Regions from separate parts of the Streptomyces capillispiralis genome, predicted to be linked through region 3. Evidence: predicted binding sites of a transcription regulator. Region 3 holds the regulator's gene; each other region holds the start of a gene.
What was found. The regulator HrcA, encoded in region 3, represses chaperone genes, less so after heat shock. The targets are predictions, from matches to a motif close to TTNGCACTCNGNNNNNCNGAGTGCNAA.
Positions count from the first base shown of each region.

Region 1: a site for HrcA is predicted at 6,558-6,584, ahead of groES (co-chaperone GroES). Genes of this name have one in related genera too.
Region 2: a site for HrcA is predicted at 6,156-6,182, ahead of groL (chaperonin GroEL). Genes of this name have one in related genera too.

Region 1 is NZ_VIWV01000001.1:3,253,985-3,263,792, forward strand. Features, by position in the region: gene FHX78_RS13480 (nSTAND1 domain-containing NTPase) at 1-3,066, shown strand, start outside; gene FHX78_RS13485 (hypothetical protein) at 3,093-4,157, opposite strand; gene groL (chaperonin GroEL) at 4,327-5,955, opposite strand; gene groES (co-chaperone GroES) at 6,102-6,410, opposite strand; partial or broken gene FHX78_RS13500 (polysaccharide deacetylase family protein) at 6,824-7,561, opposite strand; gene FHX78_RS13505 (polysaccharide deacetylase family protein) at 7,594-8,526, opposite strand; gene FHX78_RS13510 (THUMP-like domain-containing protein) at 8,617-9,801, shown strand; gene FHX78_RS13515 (RNA polymerase sigma factor) at 9,802-9,808, opposite strand, start outside.
Region 2 is NZ_VIWV01000001.1:4,360,667-4,370,474, reverse strand. Features, by position in the region: gene FHX78_RS18915 (carboxylesterase/lipase family protein) at 1-745, opposite strand, end outside; gene FHX78_RS18910 (MFS transporter) at 853-2,337, opposite strand; gene FHX78_RS18905 (NADH:flavin oxidoreductase) at 2,579-3,709, opposite strand; gene groL (chaperonin GroEL) at 4,371-5,993, opposite strand; gene FHX78_RS18890 (cold-shock protein) at 6,364-6,567, opposite strand; gene FHX78_RS18885 (ubiquitin-like small modifier protein 1) at 6,999-7,274, opposite strand; gene thrC (threonine synthase) at 7,307-8,605, opposite strand; SAM riboswitch class I at 8,624-8,771, opposite strand; gene FHX78_RS18875 (glucosyl-3-phosphoglycerate synthase) at 8,910-9,808, shown strand, end outside.
Region 3 is NZ_VIWV01000001.1:5,289,246-5,299,053, reverse strand. Features, by position in the region: gene FHX78_RS23010 (S41 family peptidase) at 1-1,217, opposite strand, end outside; gene FHX78_RS23005 (hypothetical protein) at 1,263-1,805, opposite strand; gene FHX78_RS23000 (16S rRNA (uracil(1498)-N(3))-methyltransferase) at 1,972-2,712, opposite strand; gene FHX78_RS22995 (nitronate monooxygenase) at 2,709-3,782, opposite strand; gene dnaJ (molecular chaperone DnaJ) at 3,872-5,011, opposite strand; gene hrcA (heat-inducible transcriptional repressor HrcA) at 5,011-6,027, opposite strand; gene FHX78_RS22980 (MBL fold metallo-hydrolase) at 6,197-6,925, shown strand; gene FHX78_RS22975 (DUF3097 domain-containing protein) at 6,977-7,783, shown strand; gene hemW (radical SAM family heme chaperone HemW) at 7,830-9,062, opposite strand; gene FHX78_RS22965 (ATP-binding SpoIIE family protein phosphatase) at 9,090-9,808, opposite strand, start outside.

The sequences.
Region 1 (9,808 bases), 2.0 Mb from region 3:
GCGCGCCGCATCCTCGAGGACGCCGGCAGTGAGCCCGGCGCCCTCCCCCTCCTCGGCTTCGTCCTCCGGCACCTGTGGGAGGAACAGTCGGGCGGCCGCCTGAGGGTCGAGGCGTACGAGAGGGCCGGCGGCGTTTCCGGCGCACTGCGCAGACACGCGGAGGAGGCCTGGCGGAAGTACGTCCCGTCCGCGGCCGAGACCGGCTCCCCGGACTCCACGGACACTTCGGAGAGCCCTGATCCCGGCGCAACCGACACGGACGCGCGGCGGCTCCTCGCCGGACTGGTACGAGTGGTGCCGGGCAGCGGCGCCCCCGCACTGCGGCGGGTACTGACCCGGGCCGAGGCCGGCGAGCAGCGCTGGCGCCTGGCCGTACTGTTCGCCGGGAAGGACGAGCGCCTGCTGGTCCTCCACGGCGGGGCGGGAGTGCCGGAGAGCGTGGAGCTCGCCCACGAAGCCCTCATCACGGTATGGCCGACGCTGGCCGAAGTGGTGCGCGAGGACCGGGACTTCCTCGCCGCACGCGCGGAGTTGCAGCACGACCGGGAACGCTGGGAGAACGCGGGACGTACCGACGAGCTCCTGCCGCGGGGTGCACAACTCGTCTCCCTCGAGAGCCGACTCGCCGGGCGCACCGACGAACTGACGGCGGCCGAGAACGGCTTTCTCGGCCTCGCCGACGATCAGCGACGCGCAATACAGCACGCGATACAACAGCAGCAGCGTGCCCGGCAGCGGCGCATCCGGCAGGCTTGGACGGCCGGCGGCCTCGCTTTCGCGCTCATCGCCGCCCTGACCGTGTTCTTCGTACAGGAGTCCCGGGTGAGCGAGAGGCGGGCGGCGGAAGGCCGGTCCAGGACGCTGGCCGTGCAGGCGGACGAGCTGGCCGACACCAATCCCGCCCAGGCCGCCCTGGCCGCGATCGCGGGCTACGACATCTCCCCGACCCAGGAAGCCCGCAACGCGTTGCTGCGCCGGTACGCCGCGCTCAAGGAAAAGGCGTGGATCCTGTCGGGCGTCGAGGGAAAGATCGACGGCGTCGCCATGAGCGCGGACGGCGCGGTGACCCTGGCGACCTCCGACACCCGGCGCGCGACCCTGTTCCTGCGTACGAAGCGGGGCGAGGTGCGTCAGGTCAACCTCCGCCTCCGTCCCAATGTCCTGGAACCTACGGTCAGTCTGGACGGGCGGCGCATCGCGTATGTGCGCGACGAGGACCGGGCTGTTGTCTGGCACGATGTCACGCCCACGGCGAAGTACCCGGTGGGGCCCGCACATCTGCTCAAAGGTCCGCCGGTGAAGGCCAAGTCGGATGATTGGGGCAACCTGCGTAAGCTGATCGACTTCTCGCGTACTTCCCGTTACCTCGTCGAGGCAGCGGCCGATTCCGCGACGTTCCCCGTACGTGTCTGGGATCTGGAGACGGGGCGCCGACACGACCTGCCGAAGATCATTCCCGGGATCAAGTCCATCTGGTTCGGCCCTGACGACGTCACGTTGATGGCAATGGGGACCACCTCGTCCTACACCGAGATGATGGACGCGGTCGACATCCGGACCGGTACGCGGCGACGCCTGGTCACGGATGGCAAAGAGAGCGGTGTGTCGAGTGACGGAACCGTGGCCATCACCTGCCATGAAGGGGACAGCGAGTCCTCGACCAACGCCCTGTACCAGACGATACGAGTGGCGGACCGGCGAGTCCTGCGCAGTTACCGAGCCGATTACACCTCGTGCGGACCTACGATCCTTGACGCCAAGGGCGACCGGTTTGCGCTGACTGGCCTCAGAGACACCTGGGAAATCGTCAACGCCAACGGCGACGATCGACCACGAGAATTCGTACCTCCTTCTGGCGTATCCAGCTTCGACATCACTCCGGGACTACCCTTGCTCGGCTCCGAACGGGAGCCTGTCCTGGCCTTCAAGGACGACAGTTCAATCTCCGGACGAACTCTGGTGAGCGCCGAGGGAGAAACCGCATACGGCGTGCCGAGACTGCTCGGTGACGGACGCGCGATGGTGGTCCGCCTCGGAGAGAAAGGCGACTCCCTTCACGTCATGGAGACCGAGGGCGACAACCGCGACCTGGCCAAGGTGTCCGTGAAAGCCGAAACACCGCCGGCCAAGGAGCAGGTCATCGCGATCGACCGCGTCGAGACACTGATGGCGGACGTGTCGGACAAGAATCGGGTGACGGTCCGCCGGCTGCCGTCCCTGAGCCGCGTATCGGAGTTCAGGACAGCCGTCGAGCCGCCCGTCGTCGACCAGGACCCCCACGACCTCTTCACTCCGCCCGGTGACGTAGGCGAACTGGAACCCGTGGACCTCGTATTCCTGCCCGGTGACCGGCTCGTGACGGTCGTCGGGTCCCGCGTCGAACAGTGGGACGCCCGCGAGGGACGTCGTCTGTCCTCGATCGATCTGAAGGACCTCCGGCTCACTTCCCGGAGCCGACCGGACTACTACGTGACTGCCCACCGCGACCCGGACCTCCTGGCCGTCAGCGTGGACGGCGAACCGGACCTGCACGCCGTCGATCTGCGAACAGGCCGGGAGAGGAAAGAGTTCCGCATCCAATTCGCCGACGACTTCCTCACCGCGTACTTCCTCAAGGACACGCGCTACATGGCCGTACTGACCTCGGGACGCATCCTGGAGTTGTGGTCCGTCGAACCGGGCCAACCACCCCGTCGAGTGGCGGCCTTTCCCAAGCCGCTGCGGCCCGGCGAGTGGGCGACGGGCAACCCCAGTGGCGCCCACTACTTCCTGGCCGCCGACAGTTCCGTGACCTTCCTGAAAGCGGACGATCCGTCGTACCGGGAGACCTACGAGTTCGCCGAGAGCCAGCGCGTCGTCTCCGCCACCAGGGACGGCACAGCCGTGTTCGGCTCCCCCGCCCCGGAGTCCTCATTCGACGCGTTCGGGAAGTCTCCCCTCTCGCTGACCCGGCTGGACCCCGTCCTGTGGAAGCGGCACCTGTGCAAGGTGATCGGCCGTGGCCTCACCGACGAGGAACGCCGGGGCCTGCCCGGCTCTCTGCCGGACACTGTCTGCGCCACCTGATCCACGGAGGTCCGGCGGCTGGAGTCCTAGTCGCCTCCGCCGCCTCCGCCGCCTCCCCCGTCACCGCCGCCGTCTCCCCCGCTCCCGCCGCCGTCCCCGCCGTCGCCGCCGTCGCTGCCCCAGCCGTCGCCGCCGCCGGATTCGTTGTCGTCGCGGCCGGTGCCGAGGTTGCTGAACCAGGGGAGGTCCCACACCGCGTCGCCCTCCTCCCGGCGCGAGCGGCGCACGGAGCGGAACCTGGCCAGGCCCGTCGTGTCCCCGAGGCCGAAGGACACGGCGACCGCGTGGGCCATGACCGCGTCCAGGGGGTCGGGGCTCTCGTGGTGGACGTCGCACAGCGGCAGGAGCACGGTGCCGGGTGCGGGGACGGATCCGCGTGCCGGGCGGGCCAGCACCGCGACGCCCCGCCCGTCGCGCAGCAGCCGTGAGCTGACCGAGGTCTCGCGCCGCAGCGTCCAGTGCCGGTCGGGCAGGTGGATCTCGACGCTGCGCTTGGACTTGCGGAACCGCTTGCGCAGGTCGAGGCGGGCCGGGACGTCACCGACGGTCATGACCAGGCCGCCGTCCGGGGCCTCGGTCTCGCCGAGGAAGCCGTTCGGGGCCCTGAGCCGTACGACGGGTGCGTGCGGGCCCCAGACGTCGACGCGTACCAGGCGCCGGTCCACGGCGACGGCCACCGGTCCCGCGGGACCCTGGGCGTGGCGCCGGGCGATCCACAGCGGTACGCCCTCCGCCCGCGCCCGCGCGGCGAGAGCGGCCACCTGCTCGGGTCCGCCGCAGCAACGGACCGCCAGCTCGCCCAGCGCGTGGGCGAACTCGGCGGCCCGGCGCACCTTCAGGGGCGTGGTGGTGCCGGTGACGCGGGTGACCGGGACGGCGCCGGGGCCCTGCGGCAGCGCGTGCAGGGGGCGTTCGCTGCCGCCTCCGCCGAGCCAGCGGCCCCGCAGGAACGCTTCGGCCATGGCGCCGAGGTTCAGCTCGGCCAGCGGTGTCGTCCTGCCGCCTCTGCGCAGCCGGTCCCCGGTGAGTTCCACGGTCCGCGCCAAGGGGTTCCGGGAGTGTTCCCCGTAGAGCACCTGGCTCGTCGTCATCCCCACCTCCGACTGGCTTCGCTCGCTCCGACGTCCTCTGTGGGTAGGTCGCCGTGGCCGGGTCCGCCGGTTCCGTGATCCGGGGCCGTGTTCCGGCACGCCGAAGGCCCGGCACCCCCTTTTGTGCCTTTCGGGGGGCCGGGCCTTCGGGCCGCTGGAAGCGGGTCGCTCAGTGGGCGTGGCCGTGGCCGTGGCCCGCGGCCGCGGCCGGCTCCTCCTCTTCCTTCTTCTCGACGACCAGGGTCTCGGTCGTCAGGAGGAGGGAGGCGATGGAGGCGGCGTTCTCCAGGGCGGAGCGGGTCACCTTGACCGGGTCGATGACGCCGGCCTTGACCAGGTCGCCGTACTCGCCGGTGGCGGCGTTGAAGCCCTGGCCCTTGTCGAGCTCGGCGACCTTGGAGGTGATGACGTAACCCTCCAGGCCGGCGTTCTCGGCGATCCAGCGCAGCGGCTCGACGACCGCGCGGCGGACCACGGCGACACCGGTGGCCTCGTCGCCGGTCTTGCCGAGGCCGCCCTCGAGCACCTTGGCGGCGTGGACCAGCGCGGAGCCACCACCGGAGACGATGCCCTCCTCGACCGCGGCGCGGGTCGCGGAGATGGCGTCCTCCAGACGGTGCTTCTTCTCCTTCAGCTCCACCTCGGTGGCGGCGCCGACCTTGATCACGCACACGCCGCCGGCCAGCTTCGCGAGGCGCTCCTGGAGCTTCTCGCGGTCCCAGTCGGAGTCGGTGGTCTCGATCTCGGCCTTGATCTGGCCGACGCGACCCTCGACGTCCTCCTTCTTGCCGCCGCCGTCGACGATCGTGGTGTCGTCCTTGGTGACGGTGACGCGGCGGGCGGAGCCCAGCACGTCCAGGCCGACCTGGTCGAGCTTGAGGCCGACCTCCTCGGAGACGACCGTGGCGCCGGTGAGGACGGCCATGTCCTGCAGCATCGCCTTGCGGCGGTCGCCGAAGCCGGGGGCCTTCACCGCGACGGCGTTGAAGGTGCCGCGGATCTTGTTGACGACCAGGGTCGACAGGGCCTCGCCCTCGACGTCCTCGGCGATGATCAGCAGCGGCTTGGAGGAGTTGGCCTGGATGACCTTCTCCAGCAGCGGCAGCAGGTCGGCGATCGCGGAGATCTTGCCCTGCGTGATCAGGATGTACGGGTCGTCGAGGACGGCCTCCATGCGCTCCTGGTCCGTCACGAAGTACGGCGACAGGTAGCCCTTGTCGAAGGCCATGCCCTCGGTGAAGTCCAGCTCCAGGCCGAAGGTGTTGGACTCCTCGACGGTGATGACACCGTCCTTGCCGACCTTGTCCATCGCCTCGGCGATGAGCTCGCCGACCTGCTGGTCCTGGGCGGACAGCGCGGCGACGGCGGCGATGTCGGACTTCTCGTCGATCGGGCGGGCCGAGGCGAGCAGGTCCTCGGAGACCGCGGCGACGGCGGCGTCGATGCCCTTCTTCAGGGCGGCCGGGGAGGCACCGGCGGCGACGTTCTTCAGGCCCTCGCGGACCAGCGCCTGGGCCAGGACGGTGGCGGTGGTGGTGCCGTCACCCGCGATGTCGTTGGTCTTGGTCGCCACCTCCTTCACCAGCTGGGCACCGAGGTTCTCGTACGGGTCCTCGATCTCGACCTCGCGGGCGATCGTGACACCGTCGTTGGTGATGGTGGGAGCGCCGAACTTCTTGTCGATGACGACGTTGCGGCCCTTGGGGCCGATCGTCACCTTGACCGTGTCGGCAAGCTTGTTGACGCCGCGCTCGAGGGCGCGACGGGCGTCCTCGTCGAACTTCAGGATCTTCGCCATGGCAGCGGGAGCCCTCTTTCGAGATCTGGGTGAAATCACTGCGCCCCGGGCGCCCGGCTCCTTGTCGGATGCTGGGGCCAGGGGCGCAGTTCGAGCGGAAGCGCGCCGAAGGTTCGGGCGCTTCGTGTGCTTCGCTTCTGGGTGACTTACTTCTCGACGATCGCGAGCACGTCGCGGGCCGAGAGGACGAGGTACTCCTCGCCGTTGTACTTCACCTCGGTGCCGCCGTACTTGCTGTACAGAACGACGTCGCCGACCTTCACGTCGAGTTCGACGCGCTTGCCGTCCTCGAAGCGGCCCGGACCGATGGCCAGGACGACGCCCTCCTGGGGCTTCTCCTTGGCGGTGTCCGGAATGACCAGGCCCGAAGCCGTGGTCTGCTCGGCGTCGAGCGGCTGGACCACGATGCGGTCCTCGAGCGGCTTGATGGCAACCTTGGAGCTGGCGGTCGTCACGATCCGACCTCCCCCTTCGGAGATCTCACGGGGTTAACTGTCTGAGGTGGCGACCAGGTGGATCCGTCGTCGCGGGTGCCGGACCTGCCCGTCGCGTGTGTTGGCACTCTCCAGGGGGGAGTGCCAGACCTGAGACTATGACCGGGATTAGCACTCGGTCAAGCGGAGTGCCAATTGCCTGCGGCGCGTCGTGGGGGTGGGGGGCTTTTCGGCACGGGGTTGTGCGGCCGGCGGTGGTGCGGTGACCGTCACCGGGGGCTGCCGCCCCCGGGCCCCCGATCCGGCCCTGAACGGGCCTCGTCCTCAATCGCCGGACGGGCTGAGAGTGAGCGGTGCTCGCCGGGAACCGTCGGCGGGCTGAGGGGTGAGCGGTGCTCGCCGGGAGTCGTTGGGGGCGGGGTGGTTCGTCCTGTGTAGTCCTCCAGGCGGCCCACCTCCAGACCTCGCTCCTCCAGCTCCCCCAGCACCCGTGTCGTCCGTTCCGCCAACGACAGGGCCGGCGCCTCGCCCGACGGTACGGAGACGATGTCGCCGGGGGTCAGGTGGTGGGGGCCGCGGGTGTAGGTGAGGTGGCCGTCGGGCTCCAGGGTCACCCTCCACAGCACCACCGCCGCGATGCCGCAGTCGGCGGCGGCGCGCAGGGTCGTGGTGTCGTACGCGCCGTAGGGCGGGCGGAAGAGCTGGGGGCGGATGCCGAAGCGGGACTTCAGCTTGCGCTGCTGGCCGCAGATCTCGGCGCGCTGGCCGGCGTAGGGCAGGCCGCGCAGGGCGGGATGGTCGAGGGTGTGGTTCTGCAGCGTGGCGCCGACCGAGCGCAGCCGGGCGAAGTGGGCGTAGCCGGGACCCACCACGCTGTCCGTGAGGAACATGGTGACGGGGAGGCGGCGTTCGCGGACCAGGTCGATGAAGCGGGGGTCGCGTTCGGCGCCGTCGTCGTAGGTGAGGAAGACGACCCTGTCGTCGGTCGGGACGTGGTCGACGACCGGCGGGAGGGCGCCGGTCCGCGGCGCCGGTCCGGCCCCGGGCGGCCGGCTCGCCTCGCTCCCCGCTCCGGCCGGCGCCGTACCGCACCCGGCGAGCGCGGTCAGCGAGGCCAGTGCGGCCAGCGCGGTGGCGGTCGCCAGGACGCGCGCCCTCCCCGGGTTCGCCAGGACGCGCGCCCTCCCCGGGGACGCGGCGCGCCTCACAGGTAGTCCTCCAGCCGCCCCACCGCGTAGCCCTCGGCCGTGACCTTGTTCAGGAAGCGGCGGACCATGTCCGGCATCGTGCCCTTCCAGTCCTCGCGCCCCCGGAAGTGGCTGAGGACGATGTCGCCGGGGTGCAGCGAGCGGTCCCACTCGCGGTACTCCCAGTGGTCGGCGAAGACCTCCGCGTTCCACAGCGGGACGTGCGTGATGCCGCAGGCCTTGGCGGCGCGCAGGGTGGCCTTGTCGTAGTTGCCGTAGGGCGGGCGGAAGAGGGCGGGGCGCTCGCCGTAGCGCTCCTCGATGACCTTCTGCATGCCGCAGATCTCGCGCTTCTGGCGGGCGTGGGAGAGGGCCGGCAGGTAGGGGTGGCGGAGGGTGTGGTTGTGCAGGCCGACGCCCGCGTCCCGCATCCTCTCGAAGTAGCCGTAGTCCTCCTTGGCGAGGTAGTCGCTGAGGAAGACGGTGTACGGGATCCTCAGCTCGTTCGTCATCCGCAGGAACGCCGGGTCCTTCTCGGCGCCGTCGTCGATGGTGAGGAAGACGACCCTGTCCTTCGTGGGGACGGTGGTGAAGACCGGGGGGAGGTCCAGCCGCCGGTGGCCGTCGACCTCGAAGCCGTCGCGGGTGGTGATCGCCGGCTTCTTCGCCGGGGGCGGCGGGGCGGTCAGGGGCACTCGTTGCAGCCCCCAGCGCCGCGCGGCGGCGGTTCGCGCGGCGTGCGCGGCGCGCAGTTTGGTGGCGTAGGCGTCGAGCGCTCGGGCGGGGGGCGCTTCGAGGGGCTGCTGGCCGCCCGCCGGTTCCACCTCGGTGCCGCCCCGGCCGCAGCCCGGCGCGAGGGCGGCGAGAGCGAGTACCACGAGGCCGGTCCTCAGGCCGCCCGGCGACCACCCCTTGCCCCGCGATTTGTCATTTTGTCCTACTGCTCTCATGGGGCCGGATCCTCGCAGTCCGCCGCCGGGATCCCGGCCCGACACTGCGGCCGGAGGCGTACGGTCCACCGACTGGCCCACAATGAGCCGGTGAACGACCTCGCCCCGCTCCTCACCCCCGAAGGCCGCGCCCTCCTCGACGAGGTGCGCGACACCGACCCGGCGCACGAACTCGCCGTCGCGACCCGGCTGCGCCGTGAGCATCCCGCCGCGCTGGTGTCGGCGGCGCTCGGCCAGGCCCGGCTGCGGCAGCGGGCGGTGGCGAAGTTCGGGGCGGAGGACGCCCGGCGGATGTTCTTCACGCCCAACGGGGTGGAGCAGTCGACCCGGGCGAGCGTGGCGGCGTACCGGGCACGGCGGTTCGCGGACCTCGGCGTGACGTCCGTGGCCGACCTGTGCTGCGGGATCGGCGGGGACGCGATCGCGTTGGCCCGCGCCGGGATCCGGGTCCTGGCGGTGGACCGCGACCCGCTCACCGCCGCGGCGGCCCGGGCCAACGCCGAGGCGCTCGGGCTCGCGGAGCTGATCGAGGTGCGGGAGGCGGACGTCACCGAGGTGGACACCGCCGGGTACGACGCCGTCTTCGTCGACCCGGCCCGGCGCGGCGGCCGGGGCCGGATCTTCGACCCCGAGGCGTACTCGCCCCCGCTGTCCTGGGCGGTCGGGGCGGCCCGCGCCGCCTCCCGCGCCGCCGCGCTGAAGGTCGCGCCGGGCATCCCGCACGAGGCCGTCCCCGACGACGCGCGGGCCGAGTGGATCTCGGACGGCGGGGACGTGAAGGAGGCCGTGCTGTGGTTCGGCGCGGACGGCGGGACCGGGGCGGCGGCGGTCCGGGCGACCCTCCTGCCCGGCCCGCGCACCCTCGTCTCCCGCGGCCTGCCCGACCCCGCGGTCCGTCCGCCCGGCCGGTACCTGTACGAACCCGACGGCGCCGTCATCCGGGCGCACCTGGTCGCCGAGGTGGCCGACCAGCTCGACGGCGGGCTCGTCGACGCGACGATCGCCTACGTCACCGCGGACGCCCACCGCCCCACGCCCTACGCCACCGCCTACGAGCTCACCGACCACCTCCCGTTCAACGTCAAGAAGCTGAAGGCGCTGCTGCGCGAGCGCGGGGTCGGCACCCTGACCGTCAAGAAGCGCGGCTCGGCGGTCGAACCCGAGGAACTGCGCCGCAAGGTGCTGCCCAAGCCGCACGGCTCGGCGTCGGTCACGGTGTTCCTGACCCGCGTCGACGGCGCCCCGGCCATGCTGCTGGGGCACCCGGCGCACTGATCAGGCG
Region 2 (9,808 bases), 930 kb from region 3:
CGCGGGCGAGGGCGTCGGAGAAGTACGTGCCGGGCACGCTCTGCGCGATCGCCCGGTGGAACAGCCCGGCCGCGCGGTCCATCGCCAGCAGCGCCGCGACGGAACCGGCGCCCGCGGACTCCCCGAACACGGTGACCTGCCCGGGGTCCCCGCCGAACGCCGTGATGTTCTCCCGCACCCACTCCAGCGCGGCCACCTGGTCCAGCAGGCCCCGGTTGGCGGGCGCGCCCTCGATGTGGGCGAACCCCTCCATCCCGACGCGGTAGTTGAGGGTGACGACGACGAGGTCGCCGTCGCGCGCGATGCGGCGGGCGTCGTAGCCGGGACTGCCGGAGTGGCCGAGCCGGTAGGCGCCGCCGTACAGCCACACCATCACGGGGCGGTGCGCGGCCGGGTCGGGGTGGGGCGTCCAGACGTTGACGGTGAGCCAGTCGTCGCCGGCGGGGACGGCCGGGGCCGTGCGCCCCTGGACGAAGCCGGGGTCCTGCGGGGGCGGCGGGCCGAACGCGTACGCCTCGCGCACCCCGTCCCAGGGGCGGGCCCGTCGCGGGGCGGCGAACCGCGCCTCGCCGACCGGGGGTTCGGCGAAGGGGATGCCGCGGAAGACCGCCAGCCCGGCCTCGTGCCGTCCGCGCACGGCACCGGAGGCGGTGCGCACCACGGGCCCGTCCGGTCCGTCCGGTCCGTCCGGTCCTGTCGGTCCGTTCGGGGCCGCCGTCGGCGGGCGGGGCTCGGACGTCGTCATCGAGGTCTCCTCACTGCGGGCCGGGAGGTACGGGCGTCGTGCGCGTGCGGGCGTCGTGCGCCGCCCGGTACGGAACCGGGACGGCGCCCGCCGGTCGGTCAACGACCCTACGCCTGCGCCCCGGAGGCCTCGGGGGCGCGGGCCGGGCCGGCGGCGGCCACGGTGTCCGGGCCCGCCGGACGCTGCCGCGGGATGAACGCGGCGATGGCGAAGCCGACCAGCGCGGCCCCGGCCCCGAGCGCCAGGACGGTGCGGAAACCGTCCTCGCTCGGCAGCACGTGGGAGCCGAACCGCGTCGTCATCTGGGCCAGTACGACACCGGCGACGGCGCTGGCGACGGAGGTGCCGATGGACCGCATCAGGGTGTTGAGGCTGTTGGCGGCGCCCGTCTCGGAGGCGGGCACGGCGCCCATGATGAGCGCGGGCATCGCGCCGTAGGTGAAGCCGATGCCGGCGCCGATGACGCAGGACGCCAGCACGAAGTGCCAGACCTGGTCCATGAGCAGGACGTTGAGGCCGTAGCCGGCGGCCACGATCAGCGCGCCGATCATCAGCGTGACCTTCGGGCCCTTGGCGCGGGAGACCAGCGCGGACACCGGGGCCAGGGCCATCATCACCAGCCCGGACGGGGCCATGACCAGTCCGGCGGCCAGCAGGGACTGGCCGAGGCCGTAGCCGGTCGGCTCGGGCAGCTGGAGCAGCTGCGGGATGACCAGCGACATGGAGAACATGCCGAAGCCGATCGCCACCGAGGCGAGGTTGGTGATCAGCACCTGGGGGCGGGCGGTGGTGCGCAGGTCCACCAGCGGCTGGTCGACGCGCAGTTCGAAGAAGCCCCAGGCCAGCAGGACGAGGACGGCCGCGGCGAACAGGCCGAGGGTGGTGCCGCTCGTCCAGCCCCAGTCGGCGCCCTTGGAGATGGCCAGCAGCAGACAGACCAGACCGGTCGCCATCCCGGCCGCACCGGCCAGGTCGAACCGTCCGCCCGTGCGCACCTTCGACTCCGGCACGAGGACCAGTACGAGGAGCAGCGCGACGACGCCCAGCGCGGCCGACACCCAGAACAGCGCGTGCCAGTCGAAGTTGTCGGCGATGAGCGCGGCGGCGGGCAGACCGAGGGCGCCGCCGACCCCGAGCGAGGCACTGATCATCGCGGTCGCCGACCCCAGCCGCTCCGCGGGCAGTTCGTCACGCAGGATGCTGATGCCGAGCGGGATCACACCGGACGACAATCCCTGGAGGGCGCGGCCGACGATCATCGGCACGAGGGAGTCGCTGAGTCCGGCGACGACGGAGCCGACCACCAGCATGGCCATGCTGATCAGCAGCATGCGGCGCTTGCCGTACATGTCGCCGAGCCGGCCCATGACCGGGGTGGCGACGGCGGCGGCGAGCAGGGTGGCGGTGACGGCCCACGCGGTGTCCGACGCGGAGGCGTCCAGCAGCCGCGGCAGCTGTCCCACGATCGGGATCACCAGGGTCTGCATCAGCGACACCACGATGCCGCCGAAGGCCAGCACGGCCACCACGAGGGTGGGGTTGGGCGGTGGGGCGGTCCCGGCGGGGGTGGACCGGTCGACTGCGTCGGACATGAAGGGAGATCTCCGTGACTCGGGCCTGGAAAACTACTTGACTCAGGCAACCATATGGAGATTGTTTGACTTAAGCAAGTGAACACTCGGAGACGGCCGCCCCAGGCGGTCAGCGGAGGCCCCGGGCCGGACGGACCCGGGACCGAACCCGGAACCGCCCGGCCGCACCGCTCAGCTCACCTCAGCTCACCGAGGCTCAGCTCACCGAAGCTCACCTCACCAAGGCTCACCTCACCGAAGCTCAGCTCAGCGTCTGCAGCGAAGCCGCGTCGTACGGCGCCAGTTCGTCGAAGCGGCCGTTCAGCACCTTGGCCGCCCACTGCGGGTCCTGGAGCAGCGCGCGGCCCACGGCGACCAGGTCGAACTCGTCCCGCTCCATGCGGTCGAGCAGGTTGCCGAGGTCGCCCACCTTGGCGCCCTCCCCCTGGAAGGCCTTGAGGAACTCGCCGTCGAGGCCGACCGAGCCGACGGTGATGGTGGGCTTCCCGGTCAGCTTCTTCGTCCAGCCGGCCAGGTTGAGGTCCGAGCCGTCGAACTCCGGGACCCAGTAGCGGCGCGTGGACGCGTGGAAGGCGTCGACGCCGGCCGCGGCGAGCGGGGCGAGGATCGCCTCCAGCTCCTGGGGCGTCTCGGCGAGGCGGGCGTCGTAGGCGTCCTGCTTCCACTGCGAGTAGCGGAAGATGACGGGGAACTCCGGCGAGACCCGCTCGCGGACCGCCGCGACGATCTCCGCCGCGAACGTCGCACGGGCGACCGGGTCGCCGCCGTAGGCGTCGGCGCGGCGGTTGGTGCCGGACCACAGGAACTGGTCGATGAGGTAGCCGTGGGCGCCGTGCAGCTCGACACCGTCGAAGCCGATGCGCTCGGCGTCGGCGGCGGCCTGGGCGAACGCGGCGACGACGGCGTCGATGTCGGCCCGCGTCATCGCCTTGCCCGTGCCCTCGGTGCCGTCCGTGCGCACGCCGGACGGGCCGACCGCCGGGGCGTCCGGGTACGGCGCCTGTCCCTGCTCGCGGACCATGCCGATGTGCCACAGCTGCGGGACGATCGTGCCGCCCGCCGCGTGCACCTCCTCGGCGACCTTCGCCCACCCGGCCAGCTGCTCCTCGCCGTGGAACCGCGGCACCCGGTCGCTCTGCCCGGCGGACTCGTGGCCGACGTACGTGCCCTCGGTGACGATGAGGCCGACACCGGCGGCGGCACGGCGGGAGTAGTACGACACGACGTCCTCACCGGGGACCCCGCCGGGCGAGAACATGCGCGTCATCGGCGCCATGGCGATGCGGTTGGGCACGGTCAGGCCGTTGATCACGGCGGGCCGGGACAGGACGGCGGCGGCTCGGGACGCCGTGTCCGAGGCGGTGACGGTCACGTGGGGGCTCCTCGCTGGGTACCGGACGGTATGTGCGCGTGCATGAAGCACGCCTCCACGCCAACCGGTAAGCGGCGAAAGGCATTCCGTCGACCCGCGGTCACCCGGGTGTGATCCCGGTCACCGGCGCGAGATCCCTGGCGCCACGGGACGCGCCGGGCCCACGATGACCGCCATGACCGGCATGACCACCACCGCACACCTCCGGCCCGGCACGGCATGAGCAGGACACGCACCCTGCGCCTCGGCCTGTACGCGGACGAGGAGGGACTGGCGTGGGCCGGCGCCCTCGTCGACGAGGCCGTGGCGGCGCACGGTGCCCGGCCCGTCGGGCGGAGCGTCCTGCGCACCCTGCCCGGCAGCGGGCGGACGACCGCGTACCTCTACGACCACCTGGCGGAGCAGTGGGCGGTGGAGCACCCGGGCGACGACGGCGGCGGGCGCGAACCGGTGGAGCTGCGCGTCCGGCTGGTGTGCTCGCCGCGCACCTGGCGCGCGGTCCGCAAAGGCGGTGCTGCGTGGCCTGTGCCCCGAGGGTCCGGCCCCGCACGTCCGCCGCGTCCCGTGGTGCACCGCCTGAGAACGCCCGAGGGCGGCACCCCCTGTCGAACAGGGAGCGCCGCCCTCGGTACGCGACGGACGGATCCGATCCTCGGGAGGATCAGAAGTCCATGTCACCGCCCGGCATGCCGCCGCCGGCCGGGGCCGCGGCCTTCTCCGGCTTGTCGGCGATGACGGCCTCGGTGGTGAGGAAGAGCGCGGCGATGGAGGCGGCGTTCTGCAGGGCAGAGCGGGTCACCTTCGCCGGGTCGATGATGCCTTCCTTGACCAGGTCGACGTACTCGCCGGTCGCGGCGTTCAGGCCGTGGCCCGGGGTCAGGTTGCGCACCTTCTCCACCACGACACCGCCCTCGAGGCCGGCGTTGACGGCGATCTGCTTCAGCGGGGCCTCCAGGGCGATGCGCACGGCGTTGGCGCCGGTCGCCTCGTCACCCTCGAGCTCCAGCTTCTCGAACACCTGGGAGGCCTGGAGCAGGGCCACGCCACCACCGGCGACGATGCCCTCCTCGACGGCCGCCTTGGCGTTGCGCACGGCGTCCTCGATGCGGTGCTTGCGCTCCTTGAGCTCCACCTCGGTGGCGGCACCGGCCTTGATGACCGCGACACCGCCGGCGAGCTTCGCCAGGCGCTCCTGCAGCTTCTCGCGGTCGTAGTCCGAGTCGCTGTTCTCGATCTCGGCGCGGATCTGGTTCACCCGGCCCTGGACCTGGTCGGCCGAGCCGGCACCGTCGACGATGGTGGTCTCGTCCTTGGTGATGACCACCTTGCGGGCCTTGCCCAGCAGGTCGAGGGTGGCGTTCTCCAGCTTGAGACCGACCTCCTCGGAGATGACCTCGCCGCCGGTGAGGATGGCGATGTCGCCGAGCATGGCCTTGCGGCGGTCGCCGAAGCCCGGGGCCTTGACGGCGACGGACTTGAAGGTGCCGCGGATCTTGTTGACGACCAGGGTCGACAGGGCCTCGCCCTCGACGTCCTCGGCGATGATCAGCAGCGGCTTGCCCGACTGCATGACCTTCTCCAGGAGCGGGAGCAGGTCCTTGACGTTGGAGATCTTGGAGTTCGCGATCAGGATGTACGGGTCGTCGAGGACGGCCTCCATACGCTCCATGTCGGTGGCGAAGTACGCCGAGATGTAGCCCTTGTCGAAGCGCATACCCTCGGTGAGCTCCAGCTCCAGACCGAAGGTCTGGGACTCCTCGACGGTGATGACGCCTTCCTTGCCGACCTTGTCCATGGCCTCGGCGATGAGCTCGCCGATCTGGGTGTCGGCGGCGGAGATGGAGGCCGTGGAGGCGATCTGCTCCTTGGTCTCGACATCCTTCGCCTGCTCCAGCAGGGCACCGGAGACGGCCTCGACGGCCTTCTCGATACCGCGCTTCAGAGCCATCGGGTTGGCGCCGGCGGCGACGTTGCGCAGGCCCTCCTTGACCAGGGCCTGGGCGAGGACGGTCGCGGTGGTCGTACCGTCACCGGCGACGTCGTCCGTCTTCTTGGCGACTTCCTTGACCAGCTCGGCGCCGATCTTCTCGTACGGGTCCTCGAGCTCGATCTCCTTGGCGATGGACACACCATCGTTGGTGATCGTGGGGGCGCCCCACTTCTTCTCGAGGACGACGTTGCGGCCCTTGGGGCCGAGCGTCACCTTCACGGCGTCCGCGAGCTGGTTCATGCCGCGCTCGAGGCCGCGCCGCGCCTCCTCGTCGAACGCGATGATCTTGGCCATGTGAAGTGGTCCCTCCAGGACTGGGGGTGATTCCTTCGGACCGCGCCCGCGCCCGCGACGGACGGCTCGCCGGCCCGTGGTTCCTTGCCCCACACGGCCTGCGGGCCTCACCGACCCGGTCCTTACGTTGTCACTCTCACCTTCAGAGTGCTAACGCAATGATTAGCACTCGACCCACCCGAGTGCAAGCGCCCTTCCGGGGCCGGCGGGCGCTCTCCGCCGCCCGCGAACACGGCGCCGGGCCCCTTCGGGCCGCGCACGGACACGACCGCGGGCCCCCTCTCCGGCGCGTGCGGGCACGGCGAAGGGCCCGCACCCCGGGAGGTGCGGGCCCTTCGTCGGCAGAAGATGCTTGCGGCTGGTAGCGCGTTCAGGCGCTGAGACGAACCATGTCGGCCTGCGGGCCCTTCTGACCCTGCGAGATCTCGAACTCGACCCGCTGGCCTTCTTCGAGGGTGCGGTAGCCGTCCATCTGGATCGCGCTGTAGTGGACGAAAACATCCGCACCACCGTCGACCGCGATGAAGCCGTACCCCTTCTCCGCGTTGAACCACTTGACGGTGCCCTGAGCCATGCCTAACTCCCCTATTACTGGCCCTTGCACAGATCCACACTTCGCGGATCCGGGTCAGACCTCACCCCCCAAACGGTTGGGGGCGTGCGCCGGAACGCGTCGACCGCGGCCGAATGTATCTGTCCAACTGCCGTCTGCAACAGGTCAATCGGACGAGAAATCTGGACGCGGGCGGTCCGGAATATGGCGAGAATTCGCCTGAATTCTGGGCAAGTCGGGCCACGCAAAGGCCGCAAATGCCACGGAAGGTGCCCGCACTTTGGCTACATCCAGTCGGGCGTACGGCAGGAATTCAGGGTTTCCGATCAGTGGACCGGGAGCGCGTTCCCCAACTCTACCGCGCTCAACCCAATGGAATTGCCCCCTCCGCTTCTCTTACGGAGGGGGCAATGTCCTGAACGTTCGGTAACCGCCATTACCGATGGTAATGATCAGCCGCCGGCGACCGCCGGGATGATGGAGACGCCGGCGCCGTCGGGGGTGGCGGTCTCCAGGCCCTGCTCGAAGCGGACGTCGTCGTCGTTGACGTAGACGTTGACGAACCGGCGCAGCTTGCCCTGGTCGTCCAGGACCCGGGCGGCGATGCCGGTGTGGTTCTTCTCCAGGTCCTCGATGACCTCGCCCAGGGTGGCCCCCTCGGCGTTCACCTCGGCCTGCCCACCGGTGTAGGTGCGCAGGATGGTCGGGATGCGGACGGTAACGCTCACTTGGAAAACCTCCGGTCGGATGGAACGGCCTGCTAAACGAGCCCGGCCTCGCGGAACGACTCCAGGGTGGGGCGGATCGTCGCGGTCATGCCCGTCCCGGCCACCGCGTCGAGCGTCTTCAGACCGTCACCCGTGTTGAGGACCACCGTCGTCAGCGACGGGTCCAGCGCCCCGCTCTCCAGGAGCTTCCTGGTCACGCCGACCGTCACACCGCCCGCGGTCTCCGCGAAGATGCCCTCCGTCCGCGCGAGCAGCCCGATCGCGTCGACGACCTGCTCGTCCGTCACGTCCTCCACCGCACCGCCGGTGCGCCGCGCGATGTCGAGCACGTACGGCCCGTCCGCCGGGTTGCCGATCGCCAGCGACTTGGCGATGGTGTTCGGCTTCTGCGGGCGGACGACGTCGTGGCCGGCCTTGTACGCGGTGGAGACCGGCGAGCAGCCCTCGGCCTGCGCGCCGAAGATCTTGTACGGCTTGTCCTCGACCAGACCGAGTTCGATCAGCTCCCGCAGACCCTTGTCGATCTTCGTGAGCTGCGAGCCGGAGGCGATCGGGACGACGATCTGGTCGGGCAACCGCCAGCCGAGCTGCTCGCAGATCTCGTACGCGAGCGTCTTGGAGCCCTCCGCGTAGTAGGGCCGCAGGTTGACGTTGACGAAGCCCCAGCCCTCGCCGGCCGGGTCGCCGATCAGCTCGGAGCAGAAGCGGTTCACGTCGTCGTAGTTGCCCTCGATGCCGACGAGCTCGCCGCCGTAGACGGCGGCCATGACGACCTTGCCCTGCTCCAGGTCGTGCGGGATGAACACGCAGGAACGGAAGCCGGCCCGGGCGGCGGCGGCGCCGACGGCGCCGGCGAGGTTGCCGGTGGAGGAGCAGGACAGGGTGGTGAAGCCGAAGGCGCGGGCGGCCTCGATGGCCTGGGCGACGACGCGGTCCTTGAAGGAGTGCGTCGGGTTGCCGGAGTCGTCCTTCACGAACAGCTTGCCGGCGTCGACACCGAGCTCACGCGCGAGGTTGTCGGCCTGGACGAGCTTGGTCCAGCCGGGGTTGATGTTCGGCTTGGTCGCCACGTCCGCCGGGACGGGGAGCAGCGGCGCGTAGCGCCAGATGTTCGCGGGGCCCGCCTCGATCCGCTTGCGGAGCTCCTCGGTGTCGTAGGCCGAGAAGTCGTAGGCGATCTCCAGCGGGCCGAAACACTCCTCGCAGGCGAAGACGGGGCCGAGGGGGACGCGGTGGCCGCATTCGCGACAGGAGAGCGCGGCGGCGGGGCCCAGGTCGACGGAGGTGCCGGCGGCGGAATCGGTGGTGCTTGCAACGGTCTGCACAGCCATGTGAGGCGAGGCCCTTTCTCCTCATCTTCCTCACGACGCATCTCGCCGTGAGACGGATTTGGCACCTTCCCTAGCCGGGAGCCTCGCCACGTCCGTGTGACAAGAACCGACTGGAGGGTTGCCGGGGCTTCATCGGGCCGTATCCCTCTGCCCCTCTGGATGAGCGGTGTTCAGTTGTGGGCGCCACGACCCCGGCATGCGGTGGTCATCGGCGTTGTTCAAGACTGTAACCGACGGCCTGCATGGTTGAGATAGTCGTCCGAACCGCGAGATGGATCACAGGCCAGTGAGGAGCCCGGGAGTCGTGCTGGAAGAAGTCGAGCGCTGGCTGGCCGACCGTTCCTGGTCGGTGGCCGACCGCCCGCTCCACCGGGTCCTGGCCGCGAAGCGCGCCACGGGCCAGACGGTGAGCGTGGTGCTGCCCGCGCTCAACGAGGAGGCGACGGTCGGCTCGATCGTGTCGGTCATCCGGCGCGAGCTGGTGGAGCGGGCCCCGCTGGTCGACGAGGTCGTGGTGGTCGACTCGGGCTCGACCGACCGCACGGCCGAGGTGGCGGCGGCGGCGGGCGCCACCGTGGTGCACCGGGACGCGATCCTGCCCCGGATACCGGCGGTGCCCGGCAAGGGCGAGGTGCTGTGGCGGTCCCTGCTGGTCACCTCCGGCGACATCGTCTGCTTCGTCGACGCGGACCTGCGGGACTTCTCCGCCGACTTCGTCTCCGGCATCGTCGGCCCGCTCCTCACCGACCCGGACGTGCACCTGGTCAAGGCCATGTACGACCGTCCCCTCACGGTGTCCGACGGACCCGCCTCCGGCACGGCCGCCGCCGGCCAGGGCGGCCGGGTGACGGAGCTGATGGCCCGCCCGCTGCTGAACATGCACTGGCCCCGGCTGGCCGGCTTCGTCCAGCCGCTGGGCGGCGAGTACGCGGCCCGCCGCACCCTCCTGGAACAGCTCCCCTTCCCCGTCGGGTACGGCGTCGAGCTGGGCATGCTGGTCGACGCCCTGCACCTGGTCGGCCTGGACGCCCTGGCCCAGGTCGACGTCGGGGTCCGCAAACACCGCCACCAGGACGGCCAGGCCCTCGGCCGGATGGCCGCCGCGATCTACCGCACCGCCCAGCTCCGCCTGGCCCGCGGCCATCTGATCCGGCCGTCCCTGACCCAGTTCGAGCGCATGGGCGACAACTTCGAACCCCGCAC
Region 3 (9,808 bases):
CCGTCGGGGGCCATGGCCAGTTCCAGCACGCGGCCGAGCTGCCCGGCGGCGATGCGGCGCGGGGTGGCGCCCGGGGCGAGACCGGTGGCGGGGGCGAACTCCAGGGCGTCGTCGCCCTCGGCGTCGGTCACCCACACCACCCACTCCTCGCCGTCCGCGCGGAAGGCGCGCGGCTTGCGGGCCCGTACGCCCGGGGCGGCGGCGAGCGCGCGGGCGGGCCCGGAGCGGTGGGTGACCCAGTGGACGGTGCCGCGCACGCAGACGGCGCTGCCGCGGGCGGTGTGGTCGGGGGACGCGGAGCCGAACCAGCGGGCGGCGTTCACCGGGAACGGCTGGAGGTCGACGCGCTGTCCGCCGAGCCGGATGTCCAGGCGGCGCGGTTCGGCGCCGTCGAGGTCGTCCAGCAGCCAGAGTTCACCGGCGCTGGAGTAGACGACCCGGGTGCCGTCGGTGGCGGCGTGCCGGGCGTAGAAGCCGTGGAGGGGTGTGTGGCGGCGCAGGTCTGAGCCGTCGGCGAGGGAGGAGTACAGCGCGCCGGTGCCCTCGTGGTCCGAGAGGAACGCGATCCTCCCCCACTCTCGGCTTCGCTCGAGCGGGGGGACCCCCATCCCCACCCACAGCGGGTACTCGATGTTCCCGTCCAGCTCCTCGTGCAGCCGGACGAACGCGCCGTCGCCGTCGCGGTCGATCCACAGCTTGCCCGCCGTGCCGCCCCGGTAGCGCTTCCACCAGGCGGCCTCGCGGCCCATCGGCGCGGACAGCAGCACGGTGTGCGGCCCGTGGGCGACGTCGCCGACGGGGCCGTACGGCAGGGTGGTGGCGGGGCCGCCGTCGAGGGGGACGGCGCGGGCCCAGGTGCGGCGCAGGCTCGCCTCGCCGTGGGCGCCGATCGCCAGGACCCGGCCGTCCTCGGTCCAGCCGCGCACCTGGGTCCTGGGGTTCCCCCAGTGGGTCAGCCGCCGGGCGGGGCCACCGTCGACGGGCGCGACGTGCACCTCGGGGGCGCCGTCCCGGGTGGAGGTCCAGGCGACGGTGGTGCCGTCGGGCGAGATGCGGGGGTGGTTCACCGGCACGTTGTCGGCGCTGACCCGCCAGGCCCGGCCGCCGTCGAGCGGGGCGAGCCACACGTCGTCCTCGGCGGTGAAGGCGACCAACTCGCCGTGCAGATGCGGGAACCGGAGATAAGCGGCGGAGGCGACCGATGCAGGCTGTGTCACCCGATCACCCTATGCAAGCGCGGGCGGCCTGGACAGGGGTTTCGATCACTTGCCCTCGACGGGACGACACGACGGGTACTCCTCGCACCACACGGTCGTGGTGACGGTCACGGTGACGGTGGGGTTCGGTCCGCGCTTCGTCGGTTCGCCCACGCGCGGCGGGCTGGTGGAGTCGCAGTCGCCCAGGCCGTCGACCCGGAACCACTCCTTTCCGTCCACCTTCGCGGTGATGTTCCCGCGTACGCAGGCGCCGTTGACGGCGTGGGTGACCTTGCCGGTGACGGTGATCTCCTCGCCGTCCTGCGTCTCCCCCTCACAGTCGACCGAGGCGACCGTGTCGTCGCCGGCGGCGGGCGAGGCGCCGTCGTCGCCGAAGGACGCGGTGCAGGTCAGCCAACGCACCCCGGCCTTCTGCCGGTTGAGCTCCTCGGTCACGGTCTCGTCGGTGGTGATCGCGACGGCCGCGGATCCCAGTCCGCCGCCCTCGCACGCCGCGACACCGCCCACGGCCGCGACGGCGAACCCGACGGCGAGCGCCCGCCGCCGCCACCGGCCCGTCCCACGCGCAATCCTCGTCATCGCCCCCATGCACGGCAGCCTGCCACCGCCACGGGCGGGCGCGGTAGAGCGCATACGGTCACTTACGCGCCGTCAGCCCGTCCGGTGTCCGGGGACGGGCTGACGGGCAGGGGCGGCGGGGCGGAGTCCCGGGGACGGGACGGGCAGGGCGCGGCGGGGGGGCGGAACCCGCAGGTCAGGACCAGCGTCCCGTGCGCCCCAGCAGCAGCGCCGCGGCGGCCGTCCCCGCGGTGGACGTGCGCAGCACACTGCGGCCCAGCCGGTACGCCCGCGCGCCCGCCTCCTCGAAGAGCGCCAACTCCTCCGGCGAGACCCCGCCTTCGGGCCCCACGACCAGCACGATGTCCCCGGTGGCCGGGAGTTCGGCGGTCGCCAGGGCCCGCGTACCGCTCTCGTGCAGGACGGCGGCGAAGTCCGCTTCGGCGAGAAGTGAGGCAACCCGCTTGGTGGTCGCCGCGTCCCCGACCTCGGGGAAGCGCACCCGGCGGGACTGCTTGCCGGCCTCCCGGGCCGTCGCACGCCACTTGGCGAGGGACTTCGCCCCGCGCTCGCCCTTCCACTGGGTGATGCAGCGGGACGCCTGCCACGGCACGACCGCGTCGACGCCGACCTCGGTCATCGTCTCCACGGCCAGCTCGCCCCGGTCCCCCTTGGGCAGCGCCTGTACGACGGTGAGGCGGGGGAACTCCTCGGCCTCCTCGGTGACTTCACCGAGCCGCACGACCAGGCGGTCCTTGCCCTCGGTGCCGTCCACCACGCCCTCGGCCCAGCGGCCAGCGCCGTCGGTGAGGACGACGTCCTCGCCGGCCCGCAGCCGCTTCACGGAGACGGCGTGCCGCCCCTCGGGCCCGTCGAGCACGTAACGGCCGGAACCGTCGGTGCCGAAGTGGTCGACGACGAACACCGGCGCGGTCATCGGGCACCCCCCGCCGACAACGCCGTCCGGGCGGCGGCCAGTTCGGCGGCCAGCACCTCCACCAGCTGCCCGGCGGGCAGCTCGCGGGCCATGCGGTGGCCCTGTCCCGCCCACAGCGCCAGGCCCTGCGCGTCCCCGGCCTTCGCGGCGGCCTTGCGCAGCGGCGCGGTGAGGTGGTGGACGTCCGGGTAGGCGGCGGGCGCGTAGGGGCCGTGCTCGCGCAGGAAGCGGTTGACCAGACCGCGGGCGGGGCGGCCGGAGAAGGCCCGGGTCAGCTCGGTGCGCACGAAGAGGGGGTTGGTCAGGGCCTGCTTGTGCAGGGAGTGCGCGCCGGACTCCGGGGTGGCCAGGAAGGCCGTGCCGAGCTGGGCGGCGGCGGCGCCGGCGGCGAGCACGGCGGCGATCTGGCCGCCCCGCATGATGCCGCCCGCGGCGACCACCGGTATGCCGACGGACTCGCGGACCTGGGCGACCAGGCAGAGCAGTCCGAGCCCGGAGCCGTCCGCCTCCGGGACGTCCCGGTGGGTGCCCTGGTGGCCGCCGGCCTCGACGCCCTGCGCGATCACCGCGTCCGCCCCGGCCCGTTCCACGGCCCGGGCCTCCTCCGCTGTCGTGGCGGTGACCAGCGTGAACGTGCCGACGCGGCGCAGCGACTCCAGTACCTCGCGGGCCGGCACGCCGAAGTGGAACGAGACGGCCGGCACCGGGTTGTCCAGCAGCACGGCGAGCTTGGCGTCGTAGCCGTCGTCGCGTCCGCAGTCGGGGTCGCCCAGCTCGGTCTCGTACCAGGAGGCCTCACCGGCCAGCTGGTGGGCGTAGACGCCGACGGCGGCCGGGTCGGCGGTCTCCGGCTGCGGCAGGAAGAGGTTGACCCCGAAGGGCCGGGCGGTCAGTCCCCGCAGCTGCTTGATCTCCTGGTACATCCCGTCCGCGGTCTTGTACCCGGCGGCCAGGAAACCGAGCCCGCCCGCCTCGGACACGGCGGCGGCGAGCCGCGGCACGGACACGCCGCCCGCCATGGGGGCCTGCACGATCGGGTGCCGTAGGAGATCGGCCGGTACGGAGGACATGACGGCATGTTGTCACGTCCCCCGACCAACTCCGAATCGGCCCTTCCCCTTGGCATGAGCCACTTTTCGGAGGGGCTCCGAGAGGACCGTCACCGCCCGTTGAAGGCGTCCTTCAACCGGGAGAACAACCCTTGCTGCCCCGGCTGGAACTGGCCCGTGGGGCGTTCCTCGCCGCGGAGTTTGGCCAGCTCGCGCAGCAGGCGCTCCTGCTCGGGGTCGAGCTTGCCCGGGGTCTGCACCTCGACGTGGACGATCAGGTCGCCCCGGCCGCCACCGCGCAGGTGGGTGACGCCCCGGCCGTGCAGCGGGATCGACTGGCCGGACTGGGTGCCGGGCCGGATGTCGACCTCCTCCATGCCGTCCAGCGTCTCCAGCGGCACCTTGGTGCCGAGGGCCGCCGCCGTCATCGGGAGGGTGACCGTGCAGTGCAGGTCGTCGCCGCGCCGCTGGAACTGCGCGTGCGGCAGCTCGTGGATCTCGACGTACAGGTCGCCGGCGGGACCGCCGCCGGGGCCGACCTCGCCCTCACCGGCGAGCTGGATGCGGGTGCCGTTGTCCACACCGGCCGGGATCTTGACGGTGAGGGTGCGCCGGGAGCGGATCCGGCCGTCGCCCGCGCACTCCGGGCACGGGGTGGGGACGACGGTGCCGAAGCCCTGGCACTGCGGGCAGGGCCGGGAGGTCATGACCTGGCCCAGGAAGGACCGGGTGACCTGCGAGACCTCACCGCGGCCGCGGCACATGTCGCAGGTCTGCGCGCTGGTGCCGGGCGCGGCGCCCTCGCCGCTGCAGGTGGTGCAGACGATCGCCGTGTCGACCTGGATGTCCTTGGTCGTGCCGAACGCGGCCTCGTCCAGCTCCACCTCGATGCGGATCATCGCGTCCTGGCCGCGGCGGGTGCGCGAGCGCGGCCCGCGCTGCGACGCCGTGCCGAAGAACGCGTCCATGATGTCGGAGAAGTTGCCGAAGCCGCCGGCCCCGAAGCCGCCCGCGCCACCGGCGCCGCCGGCCTGCGAGAGCGGGTCGCCGCCGAGGTCGTAGACCTGCTTCTTCTGCGGGTCCGAGAGCACCTCGTAGGCGGCGTTGATCTCCTTGAACCGCTCCTGGGTCTTCGGATCCGGATTGACGTCCGGATGCAGCTCGCGGGCGAGCCGCCGGAAGGCCTTCTTGATCTCTTCCTGCGACGCGTCGCGGCGCACGCCGAGTACGGCGTAGTAGTCCGTGGCCACTACGACTCCGCCAGGATCTGTCCGACGTACCGTGCCACTGCGCGTACCGCTCCCATCGTTCCCGGGTAGTCCATGCGGGTCGGTCCGACCACGCCGAGCTTGGCAACCGCCTCGCCGCCCGAACCGTAGCCCACCGACACGACGGACGTGGAGTTGAGTCCCTCGTGGGCGTTCTCATGACCGATACGGACGGTCACGCCCGGATCCTTCGCCTCGCCGAGCAGCTTGAGGAGCACGACCTGCTCCTCCAGCGCCTCCAGGACGGGCCGGATCACCAAGGGGAAGTCATGTCCGAAGCGGGTCAGATTGGCGGTGCCGCCGATCATCAGCCGCTCCTCGTTCTCCTCGACGAGCGTCTCCAGGAGGGTGGAGAGCACCGTCGAGACCGTACCGCGGTCCTCGGCCTCGAAGGCCTCGGGAAGATCCTCCACCAGACCGGGCACATCGGTGAACCGGCGGCCCGCGACCCGGCTGTTCAGCCGCGCCCGCAGATCCGCCAGGGACGACTCACCGAAGGGCGCCGGGCAGTCGACCATGCGCTGCTCGACCCGGCCGGTGTCCGTGATCAGCACCAGCATCAGCCGCGCGGGCGCCAGCGACAGCAGCTCCACGTGCCGCACCGTCGAGCGGGTCAGCGACGGGTACTGCACGACGGCGACCTGCCGGGTCAGCTGCGCGAGCAGCCGCACCGTCCTGGCCACCACGTCGTCGAGGTCGACGGCGCCCTCGAGGAAGTTCTGGATGGCCCGCCGCTCGGGCGGGCTCATCGGCTTGACGCCGGCGAGCTTGTCGACGAACAGCCGGTAGCCCTTGTCGGTGGGGATGCGCCCGGCGCTGGTGTGCGGCTGGGCAATGAAGCCCTCGTCCTCCAGGGCCGCCATGTCGTTGCGCACGGTGGCCGGGGAGACGCCGAGGTTGTGCCGCTCGGTGAGGGCCTTGGAGCCGACCGGCTCCTCGGTGCCCACGTAGTCCTGGACGATGGCGCGCAGCACCTGGAGCCTGCGTTCACTGAGCATCGCGCACACCTCCAGAAGCCTTCCGCCCGGCACTTCCGACACTTCCCTGGCACTCTTCGTACGCGAGTGCCAGAGTTCCCCGGCCCAGTGTACGGCCGGGGGGTACGCCCCGGGCAAGGGCGGTCCACGCCGTCGCGCCCCGGGCCGTCGTGGCAGCTAGCGTCGCGGTATGAGCGTGACGTGGGAAGAGCCGGGGTGGGAACGGGTGGCGGCCGGGGCCGGGCGGTGCCGGCTGCCGGGGTGGGACTGCACGGCGGGGCTCGTCGTCGGCACGGACGCCGTGCTCCTCGTGGACGCGGGTTCCAGTCTGGGCGAGGGCGCGCGGTTGCGGACCGAGGCGCAGGCGCTGACCGGCCGCCGTGTGACGCATCTCGCGCTCACCCACCCCCATTTCGACCACGTCCTCGGGGCGGCGGCGTTCGCGGGCGCGGAGGTGTTCGGCGCGGTGGGGATGGACATGGCGCTGGCGGGCCGGGGGCGTGAGGAGCTGCGGGCGGACGCGGTACGTCACGGGCTGGACCCGCGGGCGGCGGAGGAGGCGGTGGACGCGCTGGTCCGGCCGCGGCACGCGGTGTGCGGCGAGTGGACGCTCGACCTGGGCGGAGGCCGGCAGGCGCTGCTGGCGAACGTGGGCCCGGGGCACACGGCGCACGACCTCGCCGTGCTCGTCCCCGGCGACCCGGAGGTGGTCTTCTGCGGCGACCTGGTCGAGGAGTCGGGCGAGCCGCAGGCCGGCCCCGACGCCGTGCCGTCGCACTGGCCGGCCGCGCTGGACCGGCTGCTGGAGCTGGGCGGCGAGGACGCGCGGTACGTGCCCGGTCACGGAGCGGTGGTGGACGCGGCGTTCGTACGGGCCCAACGGGACGCCCTGGCGGCCAGGTTCGGCGTGTCGGGGTGAACGGCGTGTCGTGCTGATCGTCACGGGCGGGCTCCTCGTATCGTCATCAGAATGCGCCAGTACTCCGCCGATCTGACCCCTCCGTGGAAGAAACCGCAGCCGGTGCCGGAGGTTCCGGCCGAGCCCGGTCTGGTGGTGGAGGAGCCCGGCACCGGTTTCTGCGGCGCGGTGATCGGCTGCGAGGCGGGCACGGTGACCCTGGAGGACCGCTTCGGCAAGCACCGCGTGTTCCCGCTGGAGCCGAGGGGATTCCTGCTGGAGGGCCGCGTGGTCACGCTGGTGCGGCCGTCCGCCGGCCCGGCACGCCCCACCCGTACGGCGTCCGGCTCGGTGGCCGTCCCCGGCGCCCGCGCGCGGGTCGCCCGGGCGGGACGCATCTACGTGGAGGGCCGGCACGACGCCGAACTGGTCGAGAAGGTGTGGGGCGACGACCTGCGCGTCGAGGGCGTGGTGGTGGAGTACCTGGAGGGCGTGGACGACCTGCCGTCGATCGTTTCCGCATTCGGTCCCGGCCCGGACGCGCGTCTGGGCGTCCTGGTGGACCATCTGGTCCCGGGCTCGAAGGAGTGGCGGATCGCCGAGTCGGTGACGAGCGAGCACGCGCTGGTGGTGGGCCACCCGTACATCGACGTCTGGGAGGCGGTGAAGCCGTCGTCCGTGGGGATCGCCGGCTGGCCCCGGGTGCCGCGCGGCCAGGACTGGAAGACCGGGGTGTGCGCGGCGCTGGGGTGGCGGGTGGCGAACACCGGGGAGGCGTGGCAGCGGATCCTCGGCTCGGTGCACTCCTACAAGGACCTGGAGCCCGCCCTGCTGGGCAGGGTGGAGGAACTGATCGACTTCGTGACGGCGCCGGCCTGACGGACGCACGGGACGGCCCTCGCCACCCCGGCGGGACGGGGAGGAGTCAGTCCACCAGGTCCCGCACCACCGCGTCCGCCAGCAGCCGCCCGCGCAGGGTGAGGACCGCCCGGCCCTCCTCGTACGGGCCCTCCTGGAGCAGCCCGTCGCTCAGGGCCCGCCGGGAAGCCGCCAGCCCTTCCGGCCGCAGGAGCGCGAGCGGAACGCCTTCCTCGAGCCGCAGCTCCAGCAGGATCCGCTCCACCCTCCGGTCCTCGTCCGACAGCAGCTCGCGGCCCGCCCCGGGCGACCGCCCGTCCGCCAGGGCCGCCGCGTAGGCGCCCGGGTGCTTGACGTTCCACCAGCGCACCCCGCCCACGTGGGAGTGGGCGCCGGGGCCCGCGCCCCACCAGTCGGCGCCGCGCCAGTACAGCTCGTTGTGCAGGCAGCGGCCCGCCTCGGAGGTGGCCCAGTTGGAGACCTCGTACCAGGCGAAGCCCGCCGCGGACAGCATCTCCTCGGCGATCAGGTAGCGGTCCGCGTGGACGTCGTCGTCCGTCATCGGGACCTCGCCGCGCCGGATGCGGCGGGCGAGCTGGGTGCCCTCCTCCACGATCAGGGCGTACGCGCTGACGTGGTCCGGCCCGGCGCCGATCGCCGCGTCCAGGGACGCCCGCCAGTCGTCGTCGGACTCGCCCGGGGTGCCGTAGATCAGGTCGAGGTTGACGTGCTCGAAGCCGGCCGCGCGGGCCTCGGCGACGCAGGCCTCGGGGCGGCCGGGGGTGTGCGTGCGGTCCAGGACCTTCAGCACGTGCCGCCGGGCGCTCTGCATACCGAAGGAGATCCGGTTGAAGCCGCCGGCCCGCAGGGTGGCCAGATAGGCCGGGTCGACCGATTCCGGGTTGGCCTCGGTGGTCACCTCGGCGTCGTCCGACAGCCCGAACTCCTCCCGGACCGCCCCCAGCATCCGTACCAGGTCGTCGGCCGCGAGCAGCGTCGGCGTACCGCCGCCGACGAACACCGTGCGGACCGGCCGCGGGTCGTCCCCGAGGACCTTGCGGGCCAGGCGGACCTCGTCGATCAGGGTCTCGGCGTAGTTGTCGCGCGAGGCCAGCACTCCGCCGCTGCCGCGCAGCTCGGTGGCGGTGTAGGTGTTGAAGTCGCAGTAGCCGCAGCGGGTCGCGCAGTAGGGGACGTGCAGGTAGAACCCGAGGGGGCGGTCGGCGGCCCCGGCGAGCGCGGACGCGGGCAGCGCGCCGTCGGCGGGGACGGGCTCGCCGTCGGGGAGTGCGGAAGGCATGTGCTCCATTGTCCCGCACCCACCGCGTCACTCCGCCTGCAGCACCAGGAGGGCGAGATCGTCGGCGGGCGGGCGGGCCCCGAAGTCGTGCACGAGCCGCGTGATGCGCTCCGCTATCGGGCCGGCGTCCATCCCCGCGCACCCCGCCAGGGCCGTGGCGAGCCCGTCCCCGTCGTCGAACTGGCGGGAGCCGGAGCGCCGCTCGGTGACCCCGTCGGTGACGCAGAGCAGGGTGTCGCCGGAGTACATCTCGAAGGTCTCGCTGGTGTACGTGGCGTCCTCGACGACGCCGAGCAGGGTCTGCGGCTGGGCGACCGCGCGGACGGTGCCGTCGGGGGCGAGCAGCAGCGGCAGGGGGTGCCCGGCGGAGGCGAGGGTGCAGCGGACGCCGCCCTCGAAGGGGACGAGTTCGCCGTAGAGGAGGGAGAGGAAGCGGGTCTGGGGGCCGTCGCCGGGGGCGGTGGGGCGCGCGCCGGCGGCCACCAGGGCGCGGGCGGCGGCGTCGGCGGCCTCGGTGGCGTCGTCGAGGAGGAGCTGGTTGAGGCGGTCGAGGACGTCGGCGACACGGTAGCCCTCGCGGGCGAGCAACCGCAGCCAGGGCCGGGCCAGCCCGATGACGACGGCGGCCTCCGGGCCCTTGCCCTGGACGTCGCCGACGGCGAAGCACCAGCGGCCCTGTCCGGCCGGGAAGAGGTCGTAGAAGTCGCCGCTCGGCCCGCCCTTGTCGCAGGGCTCGTAGACGAGGG